One region of the Micromonospora jinlongensis genome, then DNA from elsewhere that is predicted to be linked to it. Evidence: riboswitches for the same ligand, from Rfam matches in the RefSeq annotation. Region 1 holds a riboswitch; each other region holds the start of a gene.
What was found. Region 1 has a riboswitch for cobalamin ahead of HNR22_RS01490 (CbtB domain-containing protein). Riboswitches for the same ligand answer to the same signal wherever they lie in the genome.
Positions count from the first base shown of each region.

Region 2: another riboswitch for cobalamin. It lies ahead of HNR22_RS07425 (acyl-CoA thioesterase); the one in region 1 lies ahead of HNR22_RS01490 (CbtB domain-containing protein).
Region 3: another riboswitch for cobalamin. It lies ahead of HNR22_RS20830 (ABC transporter substrate-binding protein); the one in region 1 lies ahead of HNR22_RS01490 (CbtB domain-containing protein).

Region 1 is NZ_JACCHK010000001.1:471,419-475,635, forward strand. It holds gene HNR22_RS01475 (phosphotransferase) at 1-266, shown strand, start outside; gene HNR22_RS01480 (histidine phosphatase family protein) at 606-1,202, opposite strand; gene HNR22_RS01485 (CbtA family protein) at 1,199-1,969, opposite strand; gene HNR22_RS01490 (CbtB domain-containing protein) at 1,960-2,163, opposite strand; cobalamin riboswitch at 2,199-2,344, opposite strand; gene HNR22_RS01495 (ABC transporter permease) at 2,998-4,005, shown strand; gene HNR22_RS01500 (ABC transporter substrate-binding protein) at 4,046-4,217, shown strand, end outside.
Region 2 is NZ_JACCHK010000001.1:1,744,621-1,748,837, forward strand. It holds gene HNR22_RS07415 (helix-turn-helix domain-containing protein) at 1-731, opposite strand, end outside; gene HNR22_RS07420 (hypothetical protein) at 1,266-1,949, shown strand; gene HNR22_RS07425 (acyl-CoA thioesterase) at 2,085-2,528, opposite strand; cobalamin riboswitch at 2,718-2,932, opposite strand; gene HNR22_RS07430 (copper resistance protein CopC) at 3,064-4,217, shown strand, end outside.
Region 3 is NZ_JACCHK010000001.1:4,664,079-4,668,295, reverse strand. It holds gene HNR22_RS20835 (FecCD family ABC transporter permease) at 1-734, opposite strand, end outside; gene HNR22_RS20830 (ABC transporter substrate-binding protein) at 869-1,798, opposite strand; cobalamin riboswitch at 1,884-2,006, opposite strand; gene HNR22_RS20825 (M14 family metallopeptidase) at 2,150-4,030, opposite strand.

The sequences.
Region 1 (4,217 bases):
ATTGGCGCAACGCGGCCGAGGGACCGGCAGACCTGGACGTGGCCATGACCGCTCTCATCCTCGCCGACGTGGCGGTCAGCCCGGACCCGCAGCTCGCCGATCTTGCCCGGGACGGCCTCGACGCCTTTCAGCGACGCGCGCAGCCACCCCGGGCCAGCCAACTACGGCGTGCGGTGGGTCAGCGCCGGGTCGACCCGGCGCTGACCGCCGTCGAGAAGTCCGCCCTGGGCCGTGCCGCCGCACTGGTCCATACTCGGGCGGGCTGAAGCAGACCGTCCGGTCGGGCTCAGCGGCGCGGCAGCAGCGCGACGCCGGGCCTCTCATCGCGCTGGCCCGGCGACGGTGTATTGCTTTCAGGCGGCATACCTCGGAGTCATATCTATACCTCTGAGGTATATCGCTCTCCGGGCCGTCCACCCGCCGCTCAGCTCACTGCGGGCCCTGGATTCATGACCACACCATCGCGGAGTCGACCCACCTCGGCTCCGCGCCCAGCGCGACACCGCCGCCAACAGCACCCTCCCGGTCCGGTACCTGTCGGCGCCGGTGTCGGCATCGTGGCCGCCGGCCGCCTGGGCGCGGCGGCCCGCGCCGTTGGCGTGACCTCAACCTGCTCGCGGCGCGCACAGTCGGAGTTGCCAGCGCGTGCCCTGGCTGGTGAGCCGGATGATCGCCAACGGCTCCACGTCCAGCTGCCGGTACGTCGCCATTGGCAGGCCGAGGGCGTGCACGACCGCGACCCGGATCACCAGCGGGTGGGTGACCGCGATGACGCGCCCGCCGGCTCGGTGCTGCTCGTCCAGCCAACTGCCGACCCGATCCCGCACGGCCGCGACGGACTCACCGCCGTGCGGTGCCGAGTTCGGTGTGGACAACCAGTCGTGTAGGGCCTGCGGGTGCGTGCCGGCGATCTCTTCGAGCGACCGTCCGGTCCAGTCTCCGTAGTCGCAGTCGGCCAACGCCGTCTCGATCGTCGGCAGCAGACCGAAGGCGGCGGCGGTCTGCCGGGCCGCCGCCGCTGGGCTGCACAGGCAGGTGTCGTGCATGCCGAGGTGCCCACGCCGGTCCGGATCCGCGTGGGCCTGGGCGAGGGTGGCGCGCAGACCGCCCTCGTCCAGACCGTCGTCGGGCCCGCCGAAGCGGGCCCGACGCAGGGCGGCGGTGTGACCGTGGGCGACCAGCCGGAGGCTGGTGACGGTCATGTGCTGGGCAGGGCGGCGGCGGCCTGACGGCGTCGATCGTGGTGCATCAGGGCCGCGAACAGCAGGCCGATCCCGGTCCAGAGCACCACCTGGGTGCCGAGGGAGGCCAGTCGGAAGTTCCACAGCAGCGTCGCGGGGAAGTCGGTGGGGACTTCCTGGAACGAGGGAAGCACCACGTAGGACGCGACGGTGACCAGCAGAAAGCCGCCGACGGCCGCGGCGACGCGTTGCCACAGTGGTGCCTGCGCGCCGACCGACCGGTAGCCCAGCGAGCCGGCCCACACGGCCACCAGACCGAGCACCACCATCAGCAGGTAGGTGACGGTGCGTTGGTTGATGGTGGCCGGGTCGCCGACCGCCGGGGGGTTCGCCGGGTACTTGAGGAACGGCACGATCACCGCGCCGAGCAGCGCCGCACCGGCCAGCAGCAGGCCGGAACGCCCGTCGTCGTCGGTCCGCCGCCGACGGGCCAGCAGGACGTACGCCGTGGCCAGCAGACCGCCCATCGCGGCGCCGAACAGGCCGGTGGCCAGGAACAGCCCGCCGCGTTGGCCGCTCCGGGTGACCAGGGCCTCGTCGTGCTGGTGCCCGCCAGCGGCGGGTTCGGCGTGCGAGGCCGCCTCCTCGATCGCGATGGCTGCCTCGACGTGCGGTTCGCCGGCGACGTAGGCGAACGTCCCGGCGAGCAGGCCAGCGATCAGGCCGGCGAGCAGGCCGCGGACGAGGACGGCGAGGAACGGGGGAGCGGTGGTGGCGTTCAGTGGCACGGAACACCGAGCAGGTGCCGGCCGTCGTGCATGAGCTCGTGCAGGTACATACCGCTGCGCGACACCGCACCCTGGTCGAACGCGACGAGGTAGGCCAGCAGGGTGAGCGCCACGACGGTCGCCAGGACCGTCCACAGAAGACGCGTGGTGCCAGCGGGATTCACCAACGGCTGGCTGGACGTGGAGCTGGACATATGATCACGAACCTCCCCGGGGATGACGCGTCCCCATCGCAAGGCTGCGGACGACCGAGCGTCCTGGCTCACGGGCCCCATTTGAGGTGGGGGAACCGCTCACAGTGGCGCGACCGCGCCGGAATCACACCGGCTTCCCTCGCGTCGCCGCAGATAGTGGGTCGACGGTATCGGTGCCGCCGCAGGCGGTCAACCCGGCCCCGCAACGGGTGAGGCACCGGCGCCCGAGGCTTCAGCGCCGCCCGATTCGTCTGATCAAAACCCGGCCGCCGTCGGCGGGCATCCTTCGCCGCGGCCGAACCCGACGCGACGGCGAAGCTCTCCGGGCTGGTGGCCGGGGTGAACGGCGCGGCCTGGACGACGGCGGACCCGCGGCCCGCTGTCGAGCACGCGCTCGACTGTTCGGCCCGGGTCTGCTGATTCTTGGCTCGGACCGGCCGGTCTGTCTGCTCGCCGCCCGGTACACCGGTTGGGTTCGTGAGGAGGCGAGCGCGGCGGGCGTCGAAGACATAGCATGTTATCGATAACAATCGGATTGTGGTGCGTTGGCTCGCGGGGCGGCCATCGACAACAGGTCATGCCGTTCTGATCGGACATAGGGCTCCGAGGGCTCGCGTAACGACGACAAAACATGGTCGCAAGACCTTGGCAACACACGCACGTGCATGGCATGGTAACGCCTGATCAAGGGAAACATCCGACCTATCTCCGTGGGTGGCGCGGGCCCGAGCCCGTCTCTCCCTGCCGAGGAGGCTCGGCCGGTCACCGGTGCTCCGCTCGCCGACGGCTCTCCCGTCGCGTGCGGCGCCACGCTTGGGGAGGTCAGGGCCGACGATGAGCACCGTCGAGGCAACCACCGGCACGCAGCACGGCACGCCCAGCGACTGGTTCCGGGAACGGATCTCCCACGCCGTCTCCGAGCTGACCGCCGCCACCGCGCTCGTCGTGCTGTTCATCGTGTTGACTTTCGCCAGCCCCTACTTCCTGACCGCGGACAACCTCTTCAACATCGGGGCGCAGACCGCGGTGATCGCCATCATCGCCACGGCGCAGACGATGGTCATCATCACGAGGGGCATCGACCTCTCCGTGGGATCGGTCGCCGCGCTCGCCGGCGTGGCGGGGGCGATGGTCGTACGCGACCTCGGCTTTCCACTCTGGGCGGCGACAACGGTCGCGATCGGCGTCGGCGCGCTGGCCGGGCTGCTCAACGGGCTGCTGGTGACCGTGGCTCGGATCCCACCGTTCATCGCGACGCTGGGAACGATGTCCGTCGGACGCGGGCTCGTCTTCATCATCACCGGGGCGGTCGGCGTCTACGGCCTGCCCCGATCCTTCCAACTGCTCGGCAACGGGGAGATCGTCGGCATCCCGTTCGCCGTGGTGATCACCGTACTGGTCGCCGTCGGTGTCGCCTTCCTGCTCTCCCAGACCCGCTTCGGTCAGTACACGTACGCGATGGGCTCCAATCTGGAGGCCGCACGCCGGTCGGGCATCCGGGTCGGGCGGCACCTGACCGGCGTGTACGTGCTGGCGGGTGTGCTCGTCGGGCTGGGCGGCATGATCGCGGCCTCGCGGGTCAACTCCGGCCAGCCGAACTACGGGATCTCGCTGGAGCTCGACGTCATCGCCGCCGCGGTCATCGGTGGGGCAAGCCTGTTCGGAGGTCAGGGCCGGATCGTCGGGACGATCATCGGCGCGTTCCTCATCGCCCTGGTCCGCAACGGCGCCGTCCTGCTCGACATCAGCATCCACTACCAGCAGGTGATCGTCGGCCTGATCATCTGGGCCGCCGTCTACTTCGACCAGTACCGCCGACGGCGGCTGGAATCACGGGGTTGACATGCCATTCCGAGAGTCCGAACGAGGAAGGACACACACCATGGCACACACCACCACCAGCCGGCGGACACGCGGGCCACTCCTGCGCGCGCAGGCGATTCTGGCCGTGGCCGCGGCGACCGCTCTGCTCAGCGCCTGCGGCGGGGTCGAGGTCCGGGACGGAGGCGACGGCGCGACCAAGGACGCGAGCGGGCCGTTGAAGCTCGCTGTGG
Region 2 (4,217 bases), 1.3 Mb from region 1:
AGGTTCGTGTTGCCGTCGGCGGTGCGCGGCTCCAGCGCCGACAGGAGGTCCAGGGTCACCGCCATCGCGGTGTCCCAGTCACCGGCATCCCGATGTACCTGGCACAGGAACCATCCCGCGCACGCCAGCGCCTCCGGGTCGCCGGACTCCTGTGCCGCCACCATCGCTCGGTCCGCGACCCGCCACAACAACTCGGCGGCGGGTTGGTAGGCAAGAAACATCTGCGTCAGCCCGAACGTCTCGGCCAACAGGGCCTGAGCCTGCCGACGCTCATCACCCTCGTACGCCAACGCGGCGCGCTGCACGTCGCGCAGCATCCCCGGCAACAACCCGCCCAACACCGTGCGGTGATCCGACGCCTGATGACGCGCCCGCCACGCCATCGCAAGCCGCTCCCTCAGGCTCGTCAACGACTCCGGGGAAGCCTCGTCAGAAATCGCGAAGCGGTTCACGGCGTCACGGACGGACGCCAGCGCCGGATGCTCCGGCCCGTTGACGACAGCAGACCGGGCGCTCAACTCCCCGGCCAAGGCAGACACGTCGACCTTGAGAGCACGCGCGATGCGATCCAGCATGTGAATGCGCGGCGGCAAGATGCGATCGGTCTCCACTGCCTTGACCCACTCGGCGCTGCGCCCGACCAACCCCCCGAGCACCGCACGGGTCTTCCCGGACCGCTCCCGGTAGACCTTCAACCGCTGTCCGAAAGTCAACTCCGGCAAGAAATCCATCCCGGACCTCCTCATAGCGCGGGACGCACCGTCGGCGCCCAGGCCGCCGCCACCCAACGCTACCGGCCTGCCTGCCGCCTCATAACCCCTCACACGCCGCGCGTCGCCTTCCACGCCGACGCCCAAAGCCCTGGCCTCCTCGCTTGTAAGTTCGGGGCGCTTCGTGCGGCGACATCCGTCTTCGCACGCGACCTCGGGCGGCGATCCGCACTTCGCCGTCCGCGGCGGTCCTCGTTCGAGGCCAGTGCTGTCACTGTTGCTGTCGACAGTCTGATAGCCGTCATCAAAGCAGCAGGGCTGAGCTGTCTCAACGGTCCACCAGAGTCCATGGACGTCCGGCGCTGCCCGCACCCGTCGTCACCCAGTTGGTCACCCAGCCCAAGCCTCCTTGACCCCAGGCACGCGCGGGGTTCGTATGGCTCTAAGATCCTTCTCTTCGGCAGGTGATACGCCTCCGGAGTCCTCGAAGGCGGATTCGCCATGATCCCTGATCGGACTGATGTAAGCGGCCGCCTGGATAGGGCGCTGGCGGGTGTGGCCGCCACGTTCCAGGGCATGACGGCCCACCGGCAGGAGTCCAACTGCGAGTGTCACTGGGGCAGCGCGGAGGAACTGGCACTGCTCAAGACCCCGGACGTGCCGCTTGACGACGACCTGCTCCGCCGCACGTACTGGACCACAGACTGGCACTACCCCGGCCCGCTGCTGCGCCGGATCCTGCCCCAACTGACCCAGAGCCTCGTGGCGGGCCGCGTAGAGCCAATGGCCGGGATGGAGAGCCTTGGGCTGTTGTTCACCGCCGGCCGCTGGCAGGAGTGGCCCACCGGACAACAGGACGCCCTGCGGGAATTCGTGGACGCCTGGTGGCTGCACGTCCTGGTCGAGCCCGATGCAAAGGTGCCCGCCCATGAGGCCCTAACACTCCTCGCCGAGGCCACCACCAAGCTCGCCCCGTGGTTGGCTATCTGGGCAGAGTTGCTGGTCGACGCGGTGGCGCGGCGGCGGCTGGTCACAGCCGTGGATGAGTGGATGGACGACCTGCTGGGCGATGCGCTCCCTTGGTCGAGTTGGCACAACGAGGACACGTGGTGCCCGACGCTGTCGCTGTGGGTGCTACGACACGCGCCGGCCGTACTGCGGGAGCACGACGCGTCGATCGAATTACACGACTACATCCGGCTGCTTGTCCTACCCTACGCCGATCGGTGGGACCGATAATCGCGGCGGCGACCGTGCTGTGGGTCCAACCCCACCCCGCTGACCTTGCCATCCCGTCTGCCGCCGACCCGCCCTCCTGGGGGGTGGGCTGCTCCTCGGACTGGCCAGCGCCGCGACGGACGGACCGAGCGCTTCTCAGCCGTCGGCGCCGTCGAGCAGCGCGCGCCGTAGCGCCAGCCGGTGCTCCCGACGGATCTCCGCCTCCCGGTACCGACGCCGGTCCCCGTCGGTCTCCGGCAGCAGCGGCGGCACCGTACGGGGCTGACCGTCGTCGTCGATGGCGACCATGACCAGGTGGGCGGTGGCCACGTCGGTGGGCGGCACCGCACGGTCCCACCGGTCGGCGGTCACCTTGACGGCCACCTCCATCGAGCTGCGGCCGGCCCAGGTGATCCGGGCGTCGACGTGCACGACGTCGCCGACCCGTACCGCGCGCAGGAACGCGGTCTCGTCGATGGCGGCGGTCACCGCCGGCCCGTCGGAGTGCCGGGCGGCGACCACACCGGCGACGGAGTCAATGAGGTTGAGGATCCGGCCGCCGTGCACCGTACCCATCAGGTTGGTGTGGTGCTGGTCCATGATCTGCGACAGGGTCAGGTGCGACGCCGACGGCGCTCGGCCGGCGATCGTGGTGGTGTCGTGCACAGCGGTAGTCCGTCCCTCGGGAAACCACACCGCCGGGTCGCGGGCACACGCTGACGAGGACGCGCCACACGCACGGCCCGTCACCCGCTCAGCCCACCCGCGAGGCCGACGGCAGCGCACACGGTTGTGTACGCGGCGCCGGCAGGTCTTCGGACTCGCGGGCCTGACCGGTCGCGCCGGTCCCCTACTGGCCGTCGCTTCCCAGGCCTGCTGGCCCAGTGCTGATGACGGCGGTCGTTCCCACTCACCGCTGCGGGGCAGCCCCGGATTTCCACCGGGTTCCCTCTTACGACGCCCAGTCGGTCACGACGGGGCGAACCAGCGCCGTCGGCAGCATAGCTGGCCAGGGATTCCGTCCATTCGGCGCGGCGTGCTGCGGCGGCACGGCGTCCTCATCGTCAACTTTTGCCATCTGAGGAAAAAGATCGCCACCTCTTGAAAAAAGTCTCACGGCGGTGAGGATATTCAAATGCGTCGTCTCCCTCAGACTTGCGGGCGGGTGGTCTCGGGCCTCCTCGCGCTCCTCCTCGCCTCGGCGGTCGCCCTCCTCGCGTCCGCCCAACCCGCCGCAGCTCACGGGACTCTCGCCATGTCCACGCCAGCGAGCGGCGCCACGGTGAACGAGCCGTTGACGTCGGTGCGGCTCTACTTCACCGAGAAGGCCGCCGCCAACGCGTTCTTCACGATCACCGCACCGGGCGGCGTCCGGGTCGACAACGGCTGGTCGTACGGGGAGCCGAAGCCGCTGGACAAGCCGGTGCGGGAGTACTTCCTGGTCAACGGACAGTTCGAGCCACGGGAGTACACGACGGGGTTCCCCGTGGTGGTGCCCGTCTCCCACCTGCCGGCCAAGGGCCAGTACTCGGTGAGCTACCTGTCGGTCGCCTCGGACGGCGACACCGTGCGGGGCACGTTGACCTTCCGCTACAACGGGCGGGTGACGGCAGCGCCGCAGGGGTGGAGTGCGCCGTCGACGCAGCCGGACCCGGCGCTGGTGGCCGCCACCGAGCAGCACGGATCATCTGGGCAGGGCTCAGCGGTTCCGACCACCGCAGTCGAGTCGGCGGCCCCGCCGTCCGCGGCTGCGGCGGCCCCGCCGACCGGGTCGAGCGATGAAAGCGGCCCCGGAGCACTGGCCTGGGCCGGCTTGGCGGTGGCGGTCGGGGCGGTGGCCGGGTTCTTCTTCTGGCGTCGCCGATCGGCTTCCACAGGCAGAGCCACCGGCCGGGGCCGTACCTCGTCGGCGACCTCCGGTCGACGCGGCGGCGGTGCCCGTACCACGAACAAGGCCGCCGCGGGCAAGGCCAGCGGCGGCAAGGCCAGCGGTGCCAGGGCCAGCAGTGGCAGGGCCAACGGTGGCACGGTCGGCGCGGCGACCGTGGCGCAGACCACGGGCGACAAGCGGCGACCCACCACCGTGCCGGCGGCACGCAAGAGCAACGCGGTCGTCACGGCCCGCACGGGCGTCGCAGTCGATTCGACGGCGACCGATCAGGCGGCGAAGGCCTCCGCCACCACGGACGGCGCGCCGACGGTCGACCCCGACCCGAGGCCCGACGCGGACCTCGCCGCCGTGACACCCGGGTCCCGGCTGAGCAACACCCATCTGGCGCTGCTCGTCGG
Region 3 (4,217 bases), 4.2 Mb from region 1:
GCCTCGTCGTCACCGACCGCGAGGACGTCCAGCTCGCGGCGGTGCAGCAGCACCACCACCGTGGTCAGAGCGGCGTACGGCAGCACCAGCAGCACGTCGTGCCAGCCGGCGGTGGCCAGCCGGCCGAGCAGCCAGGAGTAGACCGGTTGGATGCTGTCGGAGTGTCGTTGCAGCAGGTACGTCTGCCCGGCGGAGAGGAACGCGGAGACCGCCACTCCGGCCAGGATCAGCATCGCCGGTGAGCCGCCGCGCCCGCCGGCCGCGCCGAGCACGTAGGTCATCGTGACGGCGAGCAGTGAACCGGCGAACGCGGCCAACGGGATGGTCATCGGCAGCCCGGAGATCGCACCTTGCCGGCCGGCACCGCCGAGGGCGATCGCCGCGGTGACCGCGAGGCCGGCGCCAGCGGCCACGCCCAGGAGGTACGGGTCGGCGAGCGGGTTGCGGAACACGCCCTGGTAGCAGCCACCGGCGAGGGCGAGCAGCCCGCCGACCAGCAGGCCCAGCACCACTCGGGGCAACCGCAGCTCGGTGACGATCGCGATCTCTCGCTCGGAGAGGCCGCTGTCGAGGTGCACCCCCGGGATCAGGTTGAGCAGCTCGGCCGCGACGCTGCCGGCGGGCAGGCTGACCGGGCCGAGCGACACCCCGGCGACGAGCGCGACGAGCACCGCGAACACCCCGGCGACCAGCCATCGCTTGCGCAGCCCGGCGGGCCGGGCTGTTGACGGCAGCCCAGCGGGCCGCGACGCGGACGGCGGTCCGGCGGACCGGGCCGCGGGAAGCGGCCCGGTCACCGAGCCGTCTTTCGTTCGCGACTGCGGGGCTCGCAAACCCGGCTCACTCCTCGCTCACCGACGGACGACGGTCACGCGGGCACCCTGGCGACCGCGTCGATGATGACCCGGAGCAGGTCCACGACCCGCGGCCCCCAGCGGGAGGCGACGTCGTCGTCCAGTGCGATGACCTGGTTGTTCTTCACCGCGGTGAGCCCGGCCCAGCCGCTGCGCGCCTTGACCGAGTCGGCGTTCTGCTGGCAGCACTTGGAGTCGGCCAGGAAGACGAAGTCCGGGTTGGCCTTGACGATGAACTCCTGGGACAGCTGCGGGTAGCCGGCGTTCTTACCGTCCGCGTCGGCGGGGTCGGCGATGTTGGTCAGACCGACCTGGCTGTAGAGCGTGCCGATGAAGGTCTTGCTGGTCGCGCTGTACAGCTCGGGGCCCAGCTCGTGGTAGTAGGTGAGCTTCTCGGCGCGCTGCGGCAGGTCCTTGACCAGCTTGGCGATGTCGTCCTTCATCCGGCTGGCGACGTCGGTGGCCTGGTCGGCGTGCCCGGTCAGCGTGCCCAGTTCGGTGATCTGCCGGTACGTGTCGTCGAGCGTGGTGGCCGCCGGGGTCTGGTACACCGGGATCTTCAGCTTGCCGAGCTGCTCGACGATCTTGTTGCGGTCGTCGGAGAGCACCACCAGGTCGGGGTTCTTACCGGCGATCGCCTCGGCGTTCGGCTGGAAGGCGGAGAGGTCGCTCTTGGGAGCGTCGGCCGGGTAGTTGGACTGGTCGTCGACGGCGGTCACCTGCGGGCCGGCACCGATCGCGAAGAGCATCTCGGTGGCGGTCGGCGACAGCGCGACGATCTTCTCGGGGCGCTTGTCGAGGGTGAGCGTGCCGACCGTGACCGGGTACGCGGCGGCCGCGGTGCCGGTGGTCGGCTTGTCGTCGGCCTTCTCGGCGCAGGCGCCGAGGGCTAGCGCGGCGACCGCGAGGGTCGCGGCGAAGAGCCGAGGGGTACGTCTGAACATGGGGCCTCCTGTCGGTCGAGGAGTGTGGTGCTTCGCCGACAGGGACTTTCGTACGCCCGCCCACGAGGCGCCCTTCCTCGAGAGCGCGTATCGCGACCGATCCGCAGGCGACCTGGCTCGTCCCCACCGTCGGGTGGGGCATCACAGTTGCGGGACAGCGCCGGGTTTAGCACCGGCTTCGCTGCGGACTGGTCGGTAAGACGGTAGCGCACCGCCGGGACGTGCCGGATCGATCAAGGGGCGATCGGTGCCGGACGATCGGAACCGCGACACAGTAGGGATATGTCCCGTATCTGGAGGCTCGGGAGCGGGTGGTGGGGCCCCGCCGGGGCGGAGCGGGACCCCACCCGATCAGGAGGACGTGATGGTGACGTTGTCCACAGCCGCCTCGACCAGGCTGGCGCCGGAGGCATCCGCCGCCTCGACGAGGATGCGGACCGACTGCCCGGCGTACGGGGTGAGGTTGAGGTTGGCAACCGCCCAACTCCCGTTGCGGTTGGTCGCCGCGCCGGCCTGGGTGAGCAGCGCGGTGGTGCCGCCGTTGTGCACGACACTCACCCGCAGGTAGTCCGCCGACGAGGCGTTCGAGCCGTGCGCCAGATACCAGGCCAGCGAGAGATTCAGTGTGCCGGACGACGGCAGGGTCACCGCCGGGGACCGGGCACTGGTCACGCCGCCGTCGAGGTCGTAGTCACCCGCCGCCGAGCCGGCGAGCCGGCCGGTGACCAGGTCGTTGGATCCGGCGTACGGGGTGAGCTGCTTGGCGCCGGAGGACGTGGTCGCCTGGGCGGCGCCCCGCTCGAACGCGCCGACGGTGGCGGTGTCGGTGCCGGACGGGTTGATGGTCCAGCCGGTGGCGGTCTCGAAGGTGTCCGACCAGACCGTGGTGCCGCCACCACCGCTGCCGCAGTACTGCGCCTGCTTGCCGATGGCCCGGTACGGGCAGTCGGCGTACTCGCTGAGCAGCAGCACGGCCTCGCGGTTGCGGCTGGTCTGCGCGGGGATCACCTCGTCGGGCGGGTAGAAGCCGCCGCCGCCGGACGAGCCCGGGTACATCTCGAAGGTGTACGCCCAGATGTTGTGGGTGGCCCACATCCAGTCCAGGCTGTCCCCGTCGGTGATGTAGAGGTCGCTGGACTGTTCCGGGGTGTAGTTGTTGGTCGCCGCCATCTGCTGGCCGATGGTGGCGAAGGTGTTGTACTGGTCCGCGTTCATGCCCGTCGCGGTGTTCGCCGTCGTGTAGCCGTACGGCCAGAGCACCAGCTGCGAATACGTGTGGAAGTCGATGTTGGCCTTGATCTGCTGCACGCCACCGACCACCCGACCGTTGACGAAGTTGCGCAACGCCTGCGTTTCCGGGGCGGAGAACGCCGACGGCCCCCGGTAGGTCTCCGACGAGGTGGAGCCGGACGAGCCGCCGCAGCAACCCCAGTTGTAGCCCCAGTTGCGGTTCAGGTCGGTGCCGACGTTGGACGAACCACTGTTGGGCTGCCGGTTCTTGCGCCAGGACCGGTACGACCCGGTGGCGATGTCGTACTCGCTGCCGTCCGGGTTGACCGTCGGCACGATCCAGATCTCCCGACCGTTGACGATGTTGGTGATCCGGGAGTCGGAGCCGTAGCTGTCGGTGAACAGGTTGAGCAGGTAGATCGCCATCTCGACGGTCAGGTGCTCACGGGCGTGCTGTTGGGAGTTGAACAGGATCTCGGGTTCGTTCTCGTCGGTGCCGACGTTGTCGGAGATCTTCACCGCCATAAGGTCGCGGCCCTCGTACGACGAACCGATGCTGATCTTGCGGGCGATCGCCGGATGGTCGGCGACGACCTGGTTCACGACGGCGGTCAGTTCCGCGTAGTCGTGGTAGTTGGAGTCGGCGGGCGGGAAGGCCATCGTGCCGATCTCGCCGGCGCCGCGCTCGGCGTTGGGTGGCGGCGCCAGCGGTTCCAGCCGGAAGCCGAGCTTGCCGATCGCGGCGGCCTCACCCGCGGTCGCCGAGATGTGCAGCACGCCGTGTTCCGAGTAGTCGATGGCGGCTCCGGTACGGGCCACCGCGTTGCGGTCGGCGAGGGTCCGGGGCCCGAGCACCCGGTAGCTGGCGGCGGCCGGCTCGGTGGACCGGTCCGGTGCGGGTCGGGCGGCGACCGGACCAGCGGCGACGGTGACGATGCCCAGCCCGGTGACGACGGCGAGCACCAGGACGCGGCGGAGAGGGATGGGCGTGCGGAGGGCCATGGACTACCTCCTCGATGAGCGGGAGATCCCGCTTGGTGAAGGACACTTCACCACCTGTCACATGGTCATATCAATATCCTTCGCTGCCTTGTCCATCCCGAGCCGATCATCCCGGCGGCAATGATTTTCCACTCAGGAACATCTGGCGAAACTTCCCTCCAAGCGGAAAACTGACCAACGACGATGC